DNA from 3 places in the Fictibacillus marinisediminis genome. Region 3 is predicted to be linked to each of the others. Evidence: riboswitches for the same ligand, from Rfam matches in the RefSeq annotation. Region 3 holds a riboswitch; each other region holds the start of a gene.
The links. A riboswitch is a leader RNA that binds a small molecule or an ion and turns the genes downstream of it on or off. The one in region 3 is predicted to bind cobalamin.

Region 1: linked by a shared signal. The riboswitch ahead of metE (5-methyltetrahydropteroyltriglutamate--homocysteine S-methyltransferase) and the one ahead of LCY76_RS18345 (ABC transporter substrate-binding protein) in region 3 are both predicted to bind cobalamin.
Region 2: linked by a shared signal. The riboswitch ahead of LCY76_RS08415 (ribonucleoside-diphosphate reductase subunit alpha) and the one ahead of LCY76_RS18345 (ABC transporter substrate-binding protein) in region 3 are both predicted to bind cobalamin.

What each region holds. Positions count from the first base shown of each region.
Region 1 is NZ_JAIWJX010000002.1:1,402,462-1,408,628, reverse strand. Features, by position in the region: gene LCY76_RS07700 (CHASE3 domain-containing protein) at 1-2,624, opposite strand, end outside; cobalamin riboswitch at 2,795-2,987, shown strand; gene metE (5-methyltetrahydropteroyltriglutamate--homocysteine S-methyltransferase) at 3,144-5,399, shown strand; gene LCY76_RS07690 (acyl-CoA thioesterase) at 5,401-5,895, shown strand; gene LCY76_RS07685 (avidin-fold protein) at 6,036-6,167, shown strand, end outside.
Region 2 is NZ_JAIWJX010000002.1:1,535,638-1,541,804, forward strand. Features, by position in the region: gene LCY76_RS08390 (copper resistance CopC family protein) at 1-101, shown strand, start outside; gene LCY76_RS08395 (metal ABC transporter solute-binding protein, Zn/Mn family) at 152-1,078, opposite strand; gene LCY76_RS08400 (MogA/MoaB family molybdenum cofactor biosynthesis protein) at 1,250-1,762, shown strand; gene LCY76_RS08405 (Fur-regulated basic protein FbpA) at 1,908-2,096, shown strand; gene LCY76_RS08410 (CBS domain-containing protein) at 2,244-2,666, shown strand; cobalamin riboswitch at 2,719-2,920, shown strand; gene LCY76_RS08415 (ribonucleoside-diphosphate reductase subunit alpha) at 3,092-5,326, shown strand; gene LCY76_RS08420 (ribonucleotide-diphosphate reductase subunit beta) at 5,346-6,167, shown strand, end outside.
Region 3 is NZ_JAIWJX010000002.1:3,435,834-3,442,000, forward strand. Features, by position in the region: gene LCY76_RS18340 (FecCD family ABC transporter permease) at 1-825, opposite strand, end outside; gene LCY76_RS18345 (ABC transporter substrate-binding protein) at 788-1,747, opposite strand; cobalamin riboswitch at 1,875-2,065, opposite strand; gene LCY76_RS18350 (GNAT family N-acetyltransferase) at 2,102-2,668, opposite strand; gene LCY76_RS18355 (nuclease-related domain-containing protein) at 2,738-3,685, opposite strand; gene eno (phosphopyruvate hydratase) at 3,956-5,248, opposite strand; gene gpmI (2,3-bisphosphoglycerate-independent phosphoglycerate mutase) at 5,344-6,167, opposite strand, start outside.

The DNA.
Region 1 (6,167 bases), 2.0 Mb from region 3:
GCAGTCAGAGCGATAATAGGGACACCGGAGTTTTCTTCGTTCTCCCGGATCCTTCTCATGGTTTCATATCCATCCATAACCGGCATCATGATATCCATCAGGATCATATCAATGTTCTGCTCCCTTTCCAGCATTTCCAGACATTCTGTTCCGTTAGAAGCCGTAATAACCTTCATTTTTTCGTTTTCCAGTGCTGTTTTTAAAGCAAAAATATTACGGTGATCATCATCAACTATCAATACTGTTTTTCCTTTAAAGGAGCTGATATCAGCTGGAGCCTGTTCTGCAGCCGGCCGATCGTTCTTATTAAGTTCCTCAAGTACTTTGTTTTCTTCCTGAACTTCAGGAGAAATGGCAGCAGCAACCTCGCTCACTGCTTCATTCAGCTCTTGAACCGGAGCAAGTCCGTTAGGGAGGCTCGGAATATACAAGGTAAATGTACTTCCTTTCCCTTCTTCACTTTCGAGCTCAAGCCGCCCCCCCAGCAGTTTTACAAATTCAAGAGATATGGATAGGCCCAGGCCTGTACCGCCATATTTACGGACAGTTGCTCCATCTCCCTGCTGGAATGCTTCAAAAATTAAATCATGTTTGTTCTTGGATATTCCGATTCCCGTATCTTTAACCGTAATTTTAAGCAAGTGGTCTGCACCGTTCTGAAGGTCAAAAACAGGTTCTTTTTCGATATGCAGAGAAACCTTGCCTTCTTCGGTAAACTTAAAGGCATTGGATAGAAGATTTTTAATAATTTGCTGGAACCTCTTCTCATCCGTATAGAAGATATCTGGTACATCTTTCTCTTTTATGATTTCAAACTCAAGGTTCTTTTGATCGGCGATGTGTCCGAAATTCCGCTCAAACTGCCCAGGAAGCTCACTCATGTTCATCTCGCTGAAATGCATTTCAAGTTTACCAGCTTCGACTTTTGAAAGATCCAGAATATCGTTAATCAGGTTAAGCAGGTCTTGTCCAGAGGAGTGAATCACCCTCGCAAACTCCTCATCTTCAGAAGAAAGGCTATTCGAAGAATTCTCAGCAAGCATCTCAGAAAGGATCAGGATACTGTTAAGCGGTGTTCTCAGCTCATGTGACATATTGGCAAGAAATTCAGACTTGTACCTGGAGCTTAATGTCAGCTCCTTGGCTTTTTCTTCAAGCTGTACTTTTGCGTTCTGAAGTTCTGCCGATTTTCCTTCTGCTTCAATGGAACGCTGTTCAAGCTGCTCATTAATCATGCGCAGTTCTTCAGATTGCATCTGCAGTTCTTCGGATTGTGTCTGAAGCTCTTCGGATTGTGCTTGAAGTTCTTCTGTCATCGCCTGAGATTCTTTCAGCAGGCGGACAATTTCCATTCTGCCAATCACACTGTCGATGGTCAGGCCAAAAGTTTTTGTTGCGTTTTCGATCAGCTCAATGTGCTGTTCTGTAAATGTGTCAAGTGAAGCAAGTTCCAAAACTGCGATCACTTCCTGCTCATTCAGAACAGGGGCGATCAGCAAGCTCTTAGGACGAACTTCTCCAAGCCCTGTGCCAATGACTTGATAATCTGCCGGCAGCCTGTCCACCACAAGGATGCGTTTCTCAGACACACATTGCCCGATAAGGCCTTCCCCCTGTTTAAACGCCTCTCGCCCTGCTTCTCCGATCGGCTCTGAAAACGAACCTTTTTTTACGTATCGGGATTGTTCTCCGCTTCCTTCCCGGATATAGAGAGCACCCATGGAAGCCTGCGTTAAGTGGGCAACACCTGTAACAAATTTCTCTCCCAGCACTTTAATCGTAGATGTTCCCTGATATCTTTCGACTACCTGATTCGTGCTGGACTGCAGCCATTCCCTCTGCTCGACTTTATCAAGCAGTTCATTGGTCGCTTCAGCCAGGTCTTTGATTTCATCTTTCGTTTTTACATGTATGCGCTGGGTAACGTCACCGTTAGATGACATAGCCGTAATGGAACTTACAACAGCCTTAATGGTATTAATGATCGAGCCTGAAACAAAAGACGCAATAAGTGATGAAACAGCCACAACAATAACCAATAAAGAAAAGAGCCCTGTTTTCAGGAATTTGTTCTGCTCGTCAAGCCTGTCCGCCCGTTCTTTCGTCAAGCCTTTTTCAGTGGTTCTGAACGTGTCAAACTGGCTGCGGATCTGTTCCACACTTTGACTGCCTACATCTTTTTTAATAAGAGAGAGAACTTCTCCCTCCTTGTTTTCCTTCTTCAGCTGAATGGACGGATTTCCTGTTGTCTGAAGCCAATTGTGAATGGATTTATTAATTTCCTCGAGCCTATTTTGCTGTGTTGGATTATCGGCAATCAGCCCATAGAGCTTTTTATAATCGTTTTCCCAACTGGTCACTGCCAGATTAAAGGATTTAAGATGGCTCTCATCCCCGGTAATAATAAAGCCGCGCTGCCCGTTTTCCATATCGAGAACCTGCTTTTCAATCTCGTTGGTCAGCGAATGAACTTCTATGTCATGGTTAATAATAAAATTCCGCTCTTTTTGCATAGAGGCAATCTGATTATTTACTGCTAATATTGAAACGATCAGACAAAGAATAATCACTAGATATCCGGCAAAAATTTTAGCGCGGATTCCAAATCTGTTTCTCCCTATCATTTTATCATCCTGCCTTTGTTATTTTCATAGTTATCCACCTTTTATTATAAACAACAATTACCGATATAGATAGCTGGAAGTAAAGTATTTCCACGTCTTCTCTCTGCTTTTGATGCGTTGACTTCCTATTTTAGATATGATAGGCTTGTCTAAATTTTCAAAATCAAATTACATAATAGTGGAGACAAGGTTCCATTGCCCAAACGCAAAGGATGAAAAGGGAAGCCCGGTGAAAATCCGGCACGGTCCCGCCACTGTAAAAGGAAACGAGCTCATAATGACCACTGGCCGGCAGGCTGGGAAGGAATGCAGCTCGGTATAGAACCCTTGAGTCAGGAGACCTGCCTTGTTTCAACAACACTGTTTTAACCTACGGGAGATAGGGAGGTGTTAGATTCTTGCATACAATGGGGTTTTCTCTACCCTTTTTTAGGCATTTCTAACGTTCTGTCACTGGCGTTGGGAATGCTTTTTTTGTCATTAGCATATTTAGTATCTAAAAGAATGGAGAGATGACACATGAAAACGAGCAACTTGGGATACCCCCGTATCGGCAGCAATCGGGAGTGGAAAAGAGCACTGGAAGCATTTTGGAAAAGAGAACTGACGGAAGCCAGTTTTCTGCAGCAGATGGAACAGATCAGGCTTGCAAATCTGCAAAAACAAAAAGACATGGGCATAGATATTATTCCAGTCAATGATTTTACACTTTATGATCACATGCTCGATATGGCAGTGATGTTCGGGCTAGTGCCAAAAAGATTTGAAGCAGCGAAAAATCCCATCTCCCTTTACTTTGGCATGGCGAGAGGGAAACAAGAAGCGGTCGCATGTGAAATGACCAAATGGTTTAACACAAACTACCATTACATCGTGCCGGAATGGGAAGACCGTACGCCGAGGTTAGTGGAAAACAAGCCCCTTACCGCTTACAAGGAAGCAAAGGAGAAGCTTGGGATTGAAGGAAAACCGGTCATTGTCGGGCCTGTTACTTTTATTAAATGCGCAAAAGGATACCTTCCCGAACAGGAAGACACACTGCTTTCTCAGCTTGTCCCGTTATACTGCCGAATTCTTCAGGAACTGGAACAGGCGGGCGCCCAATGGATTCAAATCGACGAGCCCATTTTCGTTACTTCCCTATCCGAAGAAGAACTAACAGCATCCAAGAAAATCTATGAACAGTTTCATAAAGCCAGTTCCGGTCTTAATATTATGCTGCAGACGTACTTTGAGAGCGCAGAGCATTACAAAGAAATCATTCAGTTTCCTGTCCAGGGGATCGGACTGGATTTTGTCCATGGCGAAAAAACACTGGATGAGATGCGTATGCATGGGTTCCCAGAGGATAAAGTGCTGGGTGCAGGCATACTTGACGGCAGAAATATATGGCGTGCCAATTTGAGCCAAAAGCAAGAGCTTATACTCCAGCTTGAAGAACTGGCTGCATCCGAACGGATATGGATACAGCCTTCCTGCAGCTTGCTTCATGTTCCTGTTTCAGCCAAACACGAGCATTCCCTTCCGCAAGAACTATACAACAGTCTTGCCTTTGCTGACGAAAAACTGGAAGAACTGCGATTGCTTTCTTCACCTTCGCAACAAGAAGCAATAAAGAAGTATGATGATGCTCTTTACTTGCTGAACAGCTCTCCGGCAAGAAACCGGACAGAGGTTTTATGGGAGGTTGAAAAAGCTCAAGGCAAAGACCTCAAGCGAAATCAGCCATACATGAACAGAAAACAAAAACAGCAGGAAGTTTGGAATCTCCCTCTCCTCCCTACGACAACCATTGGAAGCTTTCCGCAGACAGCGGAAGTAAAGCAGGCCAGGGGGAAACATAAGCGAGGGGAATGGACGAAAGCACAGTATGATCAATTCGTTAAAAACCAAATTGAAAAGTGGATTAAAATCCAGGAAGATATTGGCTTAGATGTTCTTGTTCATGGTGAGTTTGAACGAACAGACATGGTGGAATTTTTCGGACAAAAACTTAACGGGTTTGCTTTCTTAGAGAATGGATGGGTTCAGTCCTATGGATCTCGCTGCGTTAAACCGCCTGTCATCTACGGTGATGTCGATTTCAGTGAACCAATGACCGTAAACGAAAGTGTGTATGCACAGTCTCTGACAGATAAACCGGTAAAAGGAATGCTGACCGGGCCGGTGACCATCTTAAACTGGTCCTTTGTCCGGGATGATATTTCAAGAGAGAATGTCTGCTATCAAATAGCAAATGCCCTGCAAAAAGAAGTGCTTGCACTGGAATCTGCCGGCATTACCATGATCCAAGTAGATGAACCCGCATTAAGAGAGGGTCTGCCGCTGAAGAAAAGCAAGTGGCAGCATTATATTGACTGGTCTGTTAACTGCTTTTTGCTGACCACCTGCGCTGTAAAGGAAACCACGCAGATCCACACCCATATGTGCTATTGCGATTTTAACGAGTTTCTTGGCGTTATCAGCAAGCTGGATGCCGATGTGATTTCTCTTGAAACATCCAGAAGCCATGGTGAGCTGGTTTCTGCCTTTACTTGGCAGTCATACGAAAAAGGAATCGGTCTTGGGGTTTATGATATTCACAGCCCTCGAATACCTGAAATTGAAGAGATGAGGGTGATGATTGAAAAAACACTCGAAGTATTGCACGAAGACCAGATGTGGGTAAATCCTGATTGCGGACTGAAAACAAGAAACATATCAGAAACCATTCAATCTCTCAAAAATATGACAGCTGCTGCGGCTCTGGTCAGAAAGAAAGAGGCAGTCTCGTAACATGGCTTCTCAAATACCTGCCTCCTTTCCTTCTGAAGCAAAGACCGTCCAGCAATCGAAAACCTGCTTAACAGATTTAGTTTTCCCGCCGGATACGAATCACCACCATACTGTCTTCGGCGGGAAAGTCATGGCTTATGTAGACAAGATCGCCTGCATAACTGCCATGCGGCATTGCCGTAAACCGGTCGTGACTGTTTCGAGTGATTCCTTTGAATTTCTTGGTCCGATTAAAACCGGTGAAGCTATTAATCTTGAAGCTTATGTCACATGCGCCCACCGGACATCCATGGAAATTTTCGTTAAAGTAGAATCTGAAAACCTTCTAACAGGCGAAAAACGGCTTACGTCAAGGGCCCTGCTTACCATGCTCGCCGTAGATGCGGAGGGGAGACCGTCACCGGTCCCTCCCCTCGTGCCAGTGAACCAAGAAGAAATTCATCGCTATCAGCAAGCAAAGGAGCGGTACGAAAAGCGCAAAAAGAAAAAAGCTTGATGAATGACAAAAAGACAGGCCCTTTTTCTCAAAATCGGGCCTGTTTTTACTTTTGATTAAGAAAAACAGAATTTTCTGTTTTCAAATACATATTCTTTTGATATCATTGTCTTTAAAACTTTAAAGGGAGGACGCGTTAAATGGTTAACTATAATGGTCGGCGTTTTGTATCCGTGAAAAGTTCAGAGAATGGAGAAACATCTTCGAAAACCTATTTTACGTATAAACAGGAGGATGACATTTTAAGCGCAACGTATTCAGGAGGAGATGTT
Region 2 (6,167 bases), 1.9 Mb from region 3:
CGGAATCGAAGTCAAACAATGCAGCAGCCCCGCTGTTTATCGTAGTGCTGCTGATCGTGATTATCGGAGCCGTGCTGTTTATTAAACGAAGAAAATCATAATTAACACATGAAAGCAGGACCATGATTCATCCATTCATGGTCCTGCTTTCTTATTTTAAGGACTGTTTCAAGACTTGAACGTTTTTTTGCATAAGTGATAAATAATCTTCGTTCGCCTCAGCATCCTTAGGAATAAGGGTTTCTAAGTTTCTTAATTTCAGTGTTTTTGTTCCTGTTTCATGTTCTACAACTCTAGCCAGTTTATCGCTGGCACTGTTTTCAAGAAGAACATAGTGAATATGTTTTGCTTTAACGTGTTTGATCAGGTCTTGCAGCTGTCTTTGTGACGGTTCCTGAGAAGTTGACAGTCCGGAAACCGGAATCTGTTTCAGGCCGTACCGATGTTCCCAGTATCCATAGGCAGCATGAGAAACAATAATCTCCTTATGCGGGCTATTCTTGATCGTTTGATTGAACGAGGTATCAAGCTTTTCAAGATCCTTTTTAAGTGATAGGTAATTCTTTGTGAAGTCAGCTTTGGCTTTTGGGTTCAGCTTAATTAACGCCTGTTCGATGTTCTTGGCCATTTGGATTGAAAAAACCGGATCAAGCCAAATGTGGGGGTCTTTATCTCCATGTTCGTCAGGGTCCTCATCACGATGCTCCACTTTTTCCAGCGTGAGGCCCTTGGCTGCTTTTATGGATTCAACCCCTTCGTTTTTTACCGTTTCATTTACTTTATCAGCAAATCCTTCGATTCCTGTACCGTTATAGATGAATGCATCACTGTCTGAAATTTTGATCATGTCTTTCGTAGACGGTTCAAAAGAATGAGCATCGGTGCCTGGAGGGATTACATTTGATACAGAAACATGCTTACCGCCAATCCTTTTCGTAAAGTATTCCAGGGGATAAAGTGTTGTAGTTATGGTAAGCTTATGAGGGCTGTTTAATTTATGTTTAGTGCCATTCGCGCAGCCGGATAGTATCAGTGATCCTATGATCATAAACGTCAAGGCGGCATAGTGTCTTTTCATATGAGTGCTCCTTCCAAACGCATCAAAAATAATTCATCTTATTATAACGGAAACATTACGTTTTGCAAAGCGTATTTGTTCCGATTTATTTTTGAGCATGCAAAAGAATAGACTTCTGTCCATGAATAAAGGATAATACATCCATTACAACCTTTTGGAAAGGGGAAGCAAATGAGTGTAGAAGATCATAAAAGACAGGCTCCTTCTTCTGTCTGCTGCAAGATTATTACTGTGAGTGATACGAGATCAGAAGAAACCGATCGCACCGGCACTCTTATAAAAGAGCAGTTAACGCTGAACGGCCATACAGTGGGAGACTATGTAATTGTAAAAGATGAGCGAAGGGAAATCGAATCTTCTGTCTTGGCAGGGTGTGAAGCAAGTGATATCCAGGCTATTTTAATTAATGGCGGAACTGGCATTGCTGTCAGGGATGTTACCATTGAAACGCTAAAACCATTGTTTACAAAGGAAATTACAGGTTTTGGCGAGCTTTTCAGGATGTTAAGTTATATCGAGGATATTGGATCTGCAGCCATTCTGAGCAGAGCAGCGGCAGGAGTTGTTGGCTCCACAGCGGTTTTTGCAATGCCCGGATCAACAGGAGCGGCAGCTTTAGCCATGAAAAAGCTGATTCTCCCCGAGCTCTCTCATGTCATTCGGGAAATCAATAAAGATTTATAAAGAAGAAAAAAAGTCAGTTCTTCCGTTTAGTGGTCATAAATGTATACTCTATCCAATAAATTTCAGTAAAGAGCCATGATTGCTGAAACTATTTAATTGGATCAACGTATACTATACTATGAAAACGCTTTAACGGGAGGAAATGATGGGCGGATTACTGCGGAAAGCCGTTGAAGAGAGGAAGAATTTCCTTATTCAGATGCTAAAGAAAAACGGAATAAACAAAGAAGTAGAAGCAGAGCTTTCCACATGGCCATTGACTGAATTGGAAGAAGAATATAAAAGCTGGCTTTTTCAGCAAAAGGATGGGATGGATCCTGGCAAAAAAGTTTAAATAAAACACAGTGAGGGAATAAACAATAGAACGTATGTGTCCTTCTTAGGGCTTTTTTTGTGTGATGGCTTAATACTGCTCATCTATTTTATTTTTTGTTATAGTAGAAAAGAACGGCTGCAATTTATGATTAAAGGAGATCACAGCATGAACATAGCTTTTTATCTATTGCCTAAAGAAGAGGTTAAATATTTGAATCCTGAATCGACCATCAGGCAGGCATTGGAGAAGCTTTCTTATCACAAATATACATCTGTTCCCCTTGTTTCAGAGGAAGGGCAGTATGTCGGTACGCTCACAGAAGGGGATCTGCTTTGGAAATTGAAAGAAGCGTTCGACCTTGGCTTCTATGATGTAGTGAAAACAAAACTGAAGGATGTTCCACAGCGTGTGAACAACATCTCAGTATCAATCAATTCAAATATGGAAGATTTAATTACGTTGGCAACTGACCAGAACTTTATTCCGGTGACTGACGACGACGGGCATTTTATTGGGATTATCCGCCGCCGGGACATCATTAAGTACTGCGCAAATACAATATGGAATAACAAAATAAATGAAAACTAGGTGTTGACAAATACTATATTTAGTGTGAAAGTAAATGTATCAAACTAAATATAGTATTTTTGAAACAAAAGGTGTCTTATAAGACTTAATAGGGAATCCGGTAAATCAATCCGGAGCTGTCCCCGCAACTGTCATGTGGACGAAATGAGAATCCACTGTGTAAGGAACGCGCACGATCGTGTGGCTTTTACATGGGAAGGCTCAGAGTAGGAGGAAGCATTAGCCAGTAGACCTGCCTTTTTGTTTCACGATTTTGATTCTTCGGGGATTGAGAAGCAAAAACGGCACACTTTACTGCTATTTTTGATTCTTACAACTCGTGTCGTTTTTTTAGGCTCATCCACTGGATGGGCCTTTTTATTTTGCAGATTTTTAGAGGAGGAGATTTGACTTTGGTTATAGCAGGCGGAACAGATCATCTTGTTATGAATTGGCTGGATGAAATTCTATTGGGCTTTCCCCAGCTTGATAAAAAGGAAGAGTATACAGAACAGATAGGCTATTATGCTGATAATGGCAGTTCTCAAACAGAAGCGATGAATATGGCTATTTTGCATGCACTTGAAAGAATTTCAATGCATGAGCCGGATTGGACCTTCGTCGCAGGAAGAATGCATCTTAAAAAAATCTACTCAGATGCAGTAAAAAACAGGGGGGGCCAGGGAGTTCATGGCTATGGCCAATTCTATGGATTAATTCGTACACTGACAGACAAAGGAATCTATGATAATAACTTGTTAAGCAGCTATTCACCAGAAGAAATAGATGAGCTTGAAGCGGTGATTGTCCCTCAAAGGGATGAGCTTTTTACATATATAGGACTTCGTACATTGGCTGACCGTTATCTTGCCAAATCGCATGATGGCAAAGTGTTTGAATTGCCTCAGGAACGATTTATGATCATCGCGATGTCCTTGATGTCCGACGAACCTTCAGGCCGCCGCATGGATCTGATTAAAGAAGCGTACTGGGCAATGTCGAACCTGTATATGACCGTGGCAACTCCTACACTTGCCAATGCGGGTAAAAGCTATGGCCAGCTGTCAAGCTGCTTCATCGATACGATGGATGACAGCCTTCGAGGAATCTATGATTCTACAACAGATGCAGCAACACTTTCGAAAGGCGGAGGAGGGATCTCCGTTTACCTTGGCAAAATCAGAAGCCTTGGTTCAGAGATAAGAGGCTTCAAGGGCAATTCATCGGGCATTATTCCATGGGCGAAGCTGTTGAACCAGACAGCGGTCAGTGTCGATCAGCTCGGACAGAGAAAGGGAGCCATCGCCATCTACTACAATGTGTTCGGCAAGGATCTTTTTTCTTTTCTTGATGCCAAGCTGAATAATGGTGACGAACGGCAGCGGGTTCATGACCTGTTTTTGGGTCTCTGCATTCCGGATTTATTTATGGAAAAGGCAGAGTCGAGAGAAGACTGGTATCTGTTTGATCCTTATACGGTAAAAAAAGTAATGGGCTATGAATTGGATGATTTTTTTGATGAAGAACCCGGCAAAGGGAGTTTCCGCGATAAATATGATGAGTGCGCGGCCGCAGCCGATCAAGGGCTTTTTGGTGAAAAAGGTTCAGGAGGCTATGACGTTGTACCAGCCATTGAAATTTTTAAAAGAATCATGAAAAGCCAGCTGGAAACGGGAGTGCCGTATATGTTTTACCGGGACACGGTTAATCGGGCTAATCCTAATAAGCATGCCGGAATGGTTTACTGCAGCAATCTTTGCACGGAAATTGCCCAGAACGGATCAGCGACTACGGTCGAAGAGGAAGTAACACAGGACGGTAAAATCTTGATCACAAAGATACCTGGAGATTATGTGACTTGCAACTTAAGCTCTATTTCGCTTGCAAAAGCAGTAAAGGATGATGTGCTTGAGAGATTGATCCCAATCCAAATCCGTATGCTGGATAATGTCATTGATATGAATCAGGAGCGAATAGAAGTGAAACAAGCGGTGCTTACCAATAAGAAGTACAGGGCGATCGGATTGGGTACATTCGGGCTGCATCACTTGCTGGCAGTGGAAGGAATACGCTGGGAATCTGAAGAAGCCGTAGCTTATAATGACCGTCTTTATGAAAAAATCAGCTATTTAAGCATCCGGGCCAGCTATGAACTGGCGAAGGAAAAAGGCGCCTATCCCGCCTTTAAAGGATCTGACTGGGAAACCGGTGTTTATTTTGAAGACAGGAAGTATGAGTCTGAAGAGTGGACTATATTAAAAGAGCAGGTTCATCAGACAGGCCTGCGGAATGCATGGCTTATGGCGGTTGCTCCGAATGCGACGACCAGTTTAATTGCGAACTCCACAGCATCCGTCGATCCTATTTTTAAAAAAGAGTACTCTGAGGAGAAGAAGGATTTTAGGATCCCGGTGACGGCTCCAGATCTTACACCTCAGACAAGCTGGTATTATAAATCGGCATACGAGCTGGATCAGCATTGGAGCATTAGACAGAACGCCGTCAGACAGAAGCATGTAGACCAGTCCATCTCGTTTAACTTTTATGTCAAAAATACGATTAAAGCGAAGGAACTTCTCGATCTTCACATGACGGCATGGAAATCAGGTCTCAAAACAACGTATTATACGAGGTCTACATCTATTGCAGAATTGGAAGACTGTGAAAGCTGTTCCAGCTAATAAGGGAGTTATTTTATTAATGAAAACGAAAACACTGACAGAACGGAAACTATATGATGTAGAAGCACCGAATGCTTCTACCGGTCTAATTAACGGACAGAGCTCCAATGTCTTAAATTGGGATGACGTTCGGTACAGCTGGGCATACCCGCTCTATAAAAACATGCTCGCGAATTTTTGGACTCCCTTTGAGATCAATATGTCTGGCGACGTGAAACAATATCCGAATCTATCAAGCGAGGAAAAGGATACTTTTAATAAGATCATTGGACTGTTGGCGTTTCTGGACAGCATTCAGACGGATTACTCTTCAAGAGTGGCGGCGTACTTGACCGATTCCAGCCTGTCGGCACTAATGACGGTTTTATCCTTTCAGGAGGTTGTGCATAACCAGTCCTATTCGTATGTGTTATCGAGCTTGGTGAACAAGCAAAAACAAGATGAGATTTTTGAATACTGGAAGCATGATCCTGTCTTAAGGGAACGGAACGATTTTATTGCAAACGGCTATCTGAAGTTTACAGAAGAGCCATCACCAAAAACGTTTATGGAATCGATCGTCTATGACATTGTCCTTGAGGGATTAAACTTCTATTCTGGTTTTGCTTTCTTTTATAATCTTGCCCGAAACCAGAAAATGGTCGCCTCCAGTACGATGATCAATTATATCAACCGGGATGAGCAGCTGCACGTCAGGCTCTTCTGCCAAATTTTCAAAGAACTGCTGAATGAAGTTCCGGAATTGAATTCTGAAGAGACGGTCCAGTTTGTTCAGGAAACCTTTAAAAAGGCGGCTGAACTGGAAATACAGTGGGGACGGTACATTATCGGGGACCGTTTT
Region 3 (6,167 bases):
GGTGCCTGACACCGCTACTGCAGATCCCGTCAGAAGCGAGGCCCCGAACAGTACGAGTGACGTATGTTTTTTCACGTCAACACCAATGGTTTTTGCATCCTGCTGGCCAAAGGAAAGCGCATTTAATTCACGAGCACTTGCCAGAAGAATCAAAAGCCCTGCGGCCAAAAACGGAGCGATGAGCTGAACATACGGCCATCCTCTCATGGATACGCTGCCGAGCAGCCAGCCGATAATCTGTCTTAATTCATCACCAGTCAGAGCGATTAAAAGAGACGTTACAGCACCTATAAACGAGCTGCTTAAAATCCCTGCCAAAATAATCGTCTCAACAGACAGGCTGCGCTGCACAAGGCGAGCAAAATAGATAACCCCAACAAGGGTAAGAAAGCCGGTAATGATGCTAACCACCGGAAGTGTAAAACTCCCCAGTATAGGCAGCTGAATGCCAAAGAACAGCACAGCCACAGCGCCCAAAGCAGAACCGGATGAAACACCCAGCGTATAAGGATCGGCCAGAGGATTTTTCAGCAGCCCCTGAAATGCCGTTCCCGCCAGCGCCAAAGAGCAGCCGACAAGCATAGCGAGCACGACTCGTGGAAAGCGGATTTCCATGACGATATTAACGATCGAAGAATCAATGGATGCTGGTACGGGATAGTGGAAAAGCTTCGCTCCTAAAATCTGCACTACATGAAAAAGGGGGATAGGTATAGAACCTACCGATATCCCCAAGGCAACAGCTAAGCCCAACAGCAGAAGCACTGCTGTATATGAAATGATAATTTTACTTTTTGTATACTTCCGGATAGATGGCTTTTGCAAGCTCCTCCACTCCTTCAATCAATCGCGGTCCCGGACGTGTCACCTTATCAGAGTGCACATCATAAATTTCTTTGTTTTTTACCGCAGGAACGTCCTTCCAGGCTTTACGGGCCATAATCTGTTCCACCGGCTTTTTGGAGTAATAGCCGTACGTTGTGACGATCGCGTCCGGTTTGTATTTGACAGGCTGCTCTTCAGATACCTTTGCCCATCCCTTCAATTCCCCAGCGGCATTTTTGGCATGAATGGCGTTCAGCATCTCATCAATGAATGTACCCTTGCCGGCAGTAAAAATCTCCGGAGCTGGAGCAACCTCAACCCAAACTTTTTTTTCTTTCTTTACGTGTTTTGCTTTTTCCTTGATCGCTGACAGATCATCCTTCATGGATTTTACAATCTTGTCACCTTGTTTTTGAGTGCCCGTCGCTTTAGCGATCATGTCGATGGACTTGTATGTATCCGTAAAGTTCTGCGCATCATTGATCACAATTACTTTGATCCCGGCATTCTTAAGCTGATCAATTCCCTGCTTGGAAGTATGCGCACTGGAGGCATGAGCAAGAACGAGATCAGGCTTCAAGCCAACAATCTTTTCCACGTTAAAATCCAATCCGCCGATTTTAGTCTTTTTCACAGCTGCTTCTGGATAGTTGTCAAAGTCAGAAACGCCGACAATTTCCTTATCCAAGCCAAGTGCAAATGCGACCTCTGTATTACTCGGTATGAGCGAGACGACCTTTTTTGGTTTCTTATCAATTTTTACGTTCTCACCCGCCGCATCTTTAATCGTTACGGGGAATTCACTCTTTGCCTGATTGGCACCGGTTTCCTTTTTGTCAGTTGACTGATTTCCAGCCGAACAACCGGCAATGATGGCGATCACGAGCATCAGCATCATCGCAATTTGTGTAAACTTCTTCAATTCCTTCACGCTCCTGTATGTATCATTTAGCTGGGATTGTGCAAAACAAAAAAAAGCCCTCCCTTCGGAGAGCGAATCAACAGTTAATCAATAAATGATTACAATTGCTTCACCTTTTCCTCGAAGGTTCGCACAGGCAATTAAGGCAGGTCTCCTGACTCTCGATCAACAATCTTCTTTTCCTTCCCATTCTTTGACAGAACAGTGGAAACATAAGAAGATTTCCCGATTACAGTGGCGGGACCGTGCTGGACTTGAACCAGCTTCCCTTTTAACGTTTTATTTGACACAAAACGGACCTTAACCGCATATTCAGCTATATCCATTATACCTCTTACCGGCAAAATGAAAAGTTTAATTTATGTTCAATGACGCCCGGGACTGCGGGCTGACTTCCAGCCAGTCGCTCTTGAGCAGGCCCATAACATGTATATCAAAATACTGATCTTCGTCAAAGTAGGCTTGCCTTCTGACGCCTTCCTTTTGAAACCCCAGGGACTTCAGGAGCTTCAGGCTTCTTGTGTTATATTCGTAGACCTCAGCATCAATCCTGTAGGTCTCATGCTGAAACAGGTGCTGAAAGATGCCTGCCAGTGCTTCCCCCATGTATCCTTTTCCTTGTTCGGCACCGAGTCCGAACCGAAGCCAGCCATAACGCTGCGAGCTTCCCATCCAGTTGAAACGGACGTATCCAACAGGCTGCGAGCTCCTCTTTTCGATAATCATCAAGTAAGATTCGTTCATCTGGCTTAAGCTTTTCTCAATATCCTGCCTTTGATTGCCTTCATTAATGATGGTCATAGAACCTGTAGACATTTTCCGAAAGAGAGGACCGCTTTTCCATTGTGCGATAACAGAGGCATCATTCACCGTAATTTCCCTGATCTTCAGTCTTTCAAATTCAAGCTCCATTTTCGGCATGCTCCAAACCTCCCCGTTTGTACCGAGTATGAAATGATTTATTTTATCATAATATGCAGCTCCTGAAATTTAAAGATGATATCTCCTGTCTTTATAGGTTCCCGTGTGAGGGAGGTTTAGAGATTTGAGGATTTTCGCTGAAATAGAGGGAGAAGTCAATCCTAAAAATCCCCTGAGGTCTCGATTTGTAATTGTAGAGCTAACTAGAAGCTTATAGTCATCTAATGAATGGAGATGAGCGATCTTGGAGGAATGATCACACGAAGAGCAAATCCAGTTCGTATACAGCTTTTTCATACCTATAGAAGAACAAACTGAACAATAAACGCCCGTTAAGAGCTCATTGGGCTGTATTTGAAACTTTGATAGTATGTCAGGATTGAAGGGAATATGGTTTTTGTTGAATTGCTTTGCGGCTCTATTGACCTCTTTATTTGTCATAATTTGAGTTGTGTAACGGGTTTGTAAGCTGCTGATTACCGATGGAAGGTTGGCGCCATGGATGATATTGCGGGATAAATCAGGGGTAAGAGGATTTTTAATGAGGGTATAAGGACTGCTTACGACTATAAGGGACTCGATGGGAATGCGAGGTAGTTTTCTTACAGCTAACCAAGATGTTAGCTGGTTCTGCTGACGCTCTACCTGCAAAAGCGGATCAGGAAAAGCTTCTTCTTTTTCATTATTTACACGGATTAATTGTCGGTAGTTTGTATCAAAGGTAAGAATGCCGGATAAGTTTTTCACTTCTAAGATTAAAAAGAAGAACGAAGATAGGATGAGGTAATCCATTTGAAAGTAATAGGATCCCTCTAGAAGCCGCAGCCCATGAAAAATTGTATACTCCTTTTTGGGAAGTCGTTCAAGGTAATATGCGATTGCCTTTTCACCCTTGTATCCTGCCATTTGTCTGGCATAACTCTGTTCAATTTTTGTGCGTTTTTGGTGATTTATCGGAAGTCTTCGTAATAAAGCCTCTAATTTCCGAATATATATGGGCAGTTTTTGTTCATTCACAATTTAGGAATCACATCCTTCATATGTTTTCCAGTTTATTTCGCTAAAAAGCGCTATTTCTCCTCTTCTGCAGTCTCATCAAATTTGTGTTTTGTAAATACGATCCATTCTTGAGGATTTACATGCCAATCTCTCAAAAATACATGCCAATCTTCCTGAAATACATGCGGATCTCCCTAAAATACGCGCCAATCACGAAATCAGCAGAGTCCTCCTCACAAAAAAAACGCTTGAGACTGATCAGGTCTCAAGCGGTTTACGTAAAATAGCTTATTTTTGAAGGTTGTAGAATGCGCTCAATCCAGGGTAGCGGCTGATGCTTGCCAATTCGTCTTCGATACGAAGCAATTGGTTGTACTTCGCTACACGGTCAGTACGGGATGGAGCACCTGTTTTGATTTGTCCAGCGTTAGTCGCTACAGCGATGTCAGCGATTGTGCTGTCTTCACTTTCACCAGAACGGTGAGAGATTACTGCAGTATAGCCTGCGCGTTTAGCCATTTCGATCGCGTCGAATGTTTCAGTCAGCGTACCGATTTGGTTAACTTTGATAAGGATGGAGTTACCCACACCTTGCTCAATACCTTGAGCAAGTTTGTTTGTGTTCGTTACGAAAAGGTCGTCTCCTACAAGCTGAATTTTGTCGCCAAGACGGTCAGTCAATAGCTTGTGGCCTTCCCAGTCGTTTTCATCCAAGCCATCTTCAATGGAGATGATTGGGTATTTAGAAACAAGATCTTCGTAGAAAGCAACCATTTCTTCAGATGTTTTAACAACACCTTCACCAGAAAGATGGTATTTTCCATCTTCTTTGTTGAAGAGCTCGGAAGAGGCAACGTCCATTGCAAGACGAACTTCTTCACCTGGTTTATATCCAGCTTTTTCGATCGCTTCCATGATTGTTTGAAGCGCTTCTTCGTTAGAAGAAAGGTTTGGTGCGAATCCGCCTTCGTCACCTACAGCTGTGTTTAATCCTTTTTCTTTTAACACAGATTTAAGGCTGTGGAAGATTTCAGCTCCCATACGAAGTGCTTCAGAGAATGTTGGTGCGCCGACTGGCATAACCATGAATTCCTGAATGTCAACGTTGTTATCGGCATGCTCTCCGCCGTTTAGGATATTCATCATTGGAACTGGAAGAGTTTTTGCGTTGAATCCTCCAAGGTACATGTACAAAGGAAGACCAAGAAGATCAGCAGCAGCACGTGCTACAGCCATGGAAACACCAAGAATAGCGTTTGCTCCGAATTTCCCTTTGTTTTCTGTTCCGTCAAGATCGATCAACGTTTTGTCGATGCCGACTTGATCCAAAACATCATATCCGATCAATTCTGGAGCGATAAGTGTGTTTACGTTTTCAACAGCAGTTTGTACACCTTTTCCAAGGTAGCGGCCTTTGTCGCCGTCACGAAGCTCAACTGCTTCGTATTCACCAGTGGATGCACCGCTAGGCACGATCGCACGGCCGAATGCACCGGACTCTGTGTAAACTTCTACTTCTACTGTTGGATTCCCGCGGGAGTCCAATACTTCACGAGCATATACTTCAATAATTGCTGACATAAATTTTCTCTCCTTATCAAACAAGATTTTATGGTGAGGAACAAGACTGTTCTGCAGGGGCCCTCTGTCGATCAGCTTTTTCCTGATTTCAAAAACTAGCCTTTGATTAACGTTTCGCCTGTCATCTCTTTAGGCTGTTGGCCGCCGAGAAGGGTCAGGAACGTTGGTGCGAGGTCGGCAAGTTTGCCGCCGTCGCGAAGTTGGATATCCTTTTTCGTAACGATGACTGGCACCGGATTAGTCGTATGAGCAGTCATTGGTTTGCCTTCCATTGTTATCACTTCGTCTGCGTTTCCGTGGTCAGCCGTAATGATAGCATAGCCGTCTTTTGCAAGGATCGCATCCACGACTTTCCCTAGGCACTCATCTACTGCTTCAATCGCTTTAACGGTTGGTTCCAGCTTGCCTGAATGCCCGACCATGTCCGGATTGGCAAAGTTCAAAATGATCGCATCATGGTTTTCGGCTTCAATCTCTTTTACAAGAGCGTCCGTCACTTCATACGCGCTCATTTCAGGTTTTAAATCATAGGTCGCCACTTTCGGCGAATCAATCAAAATCCGCGTTTCACCTTCAAACTCAGCTTCGCGTCCGCCGCTGAAGAAGAAGGTAACATGAGGGTATTTTTCTGTTTCTGCAATACGCAGCTGTTTATAATTTTGTTGAGAAAGAACTTCTCCCAGCGTGTTGTCCAAGTTCGTAGGTTTGAACGCTACGTCACCTTTGACGGTTTCACTGAAGTTCGTTAAGCACACAAAGTGAATGTCTTTCGGAAAATGATCTCCCCGGTCAAAACCGCGGAAATCTTCATTCGTGAAAACCTGTGAAATCTGAATCGCACGGTCCGGACGGAAGTTGCAGAAAATGATGGCATCTCCGTCCTGGATAGTAGCAACCGGAGAACCGTCTTCTTTCTTCA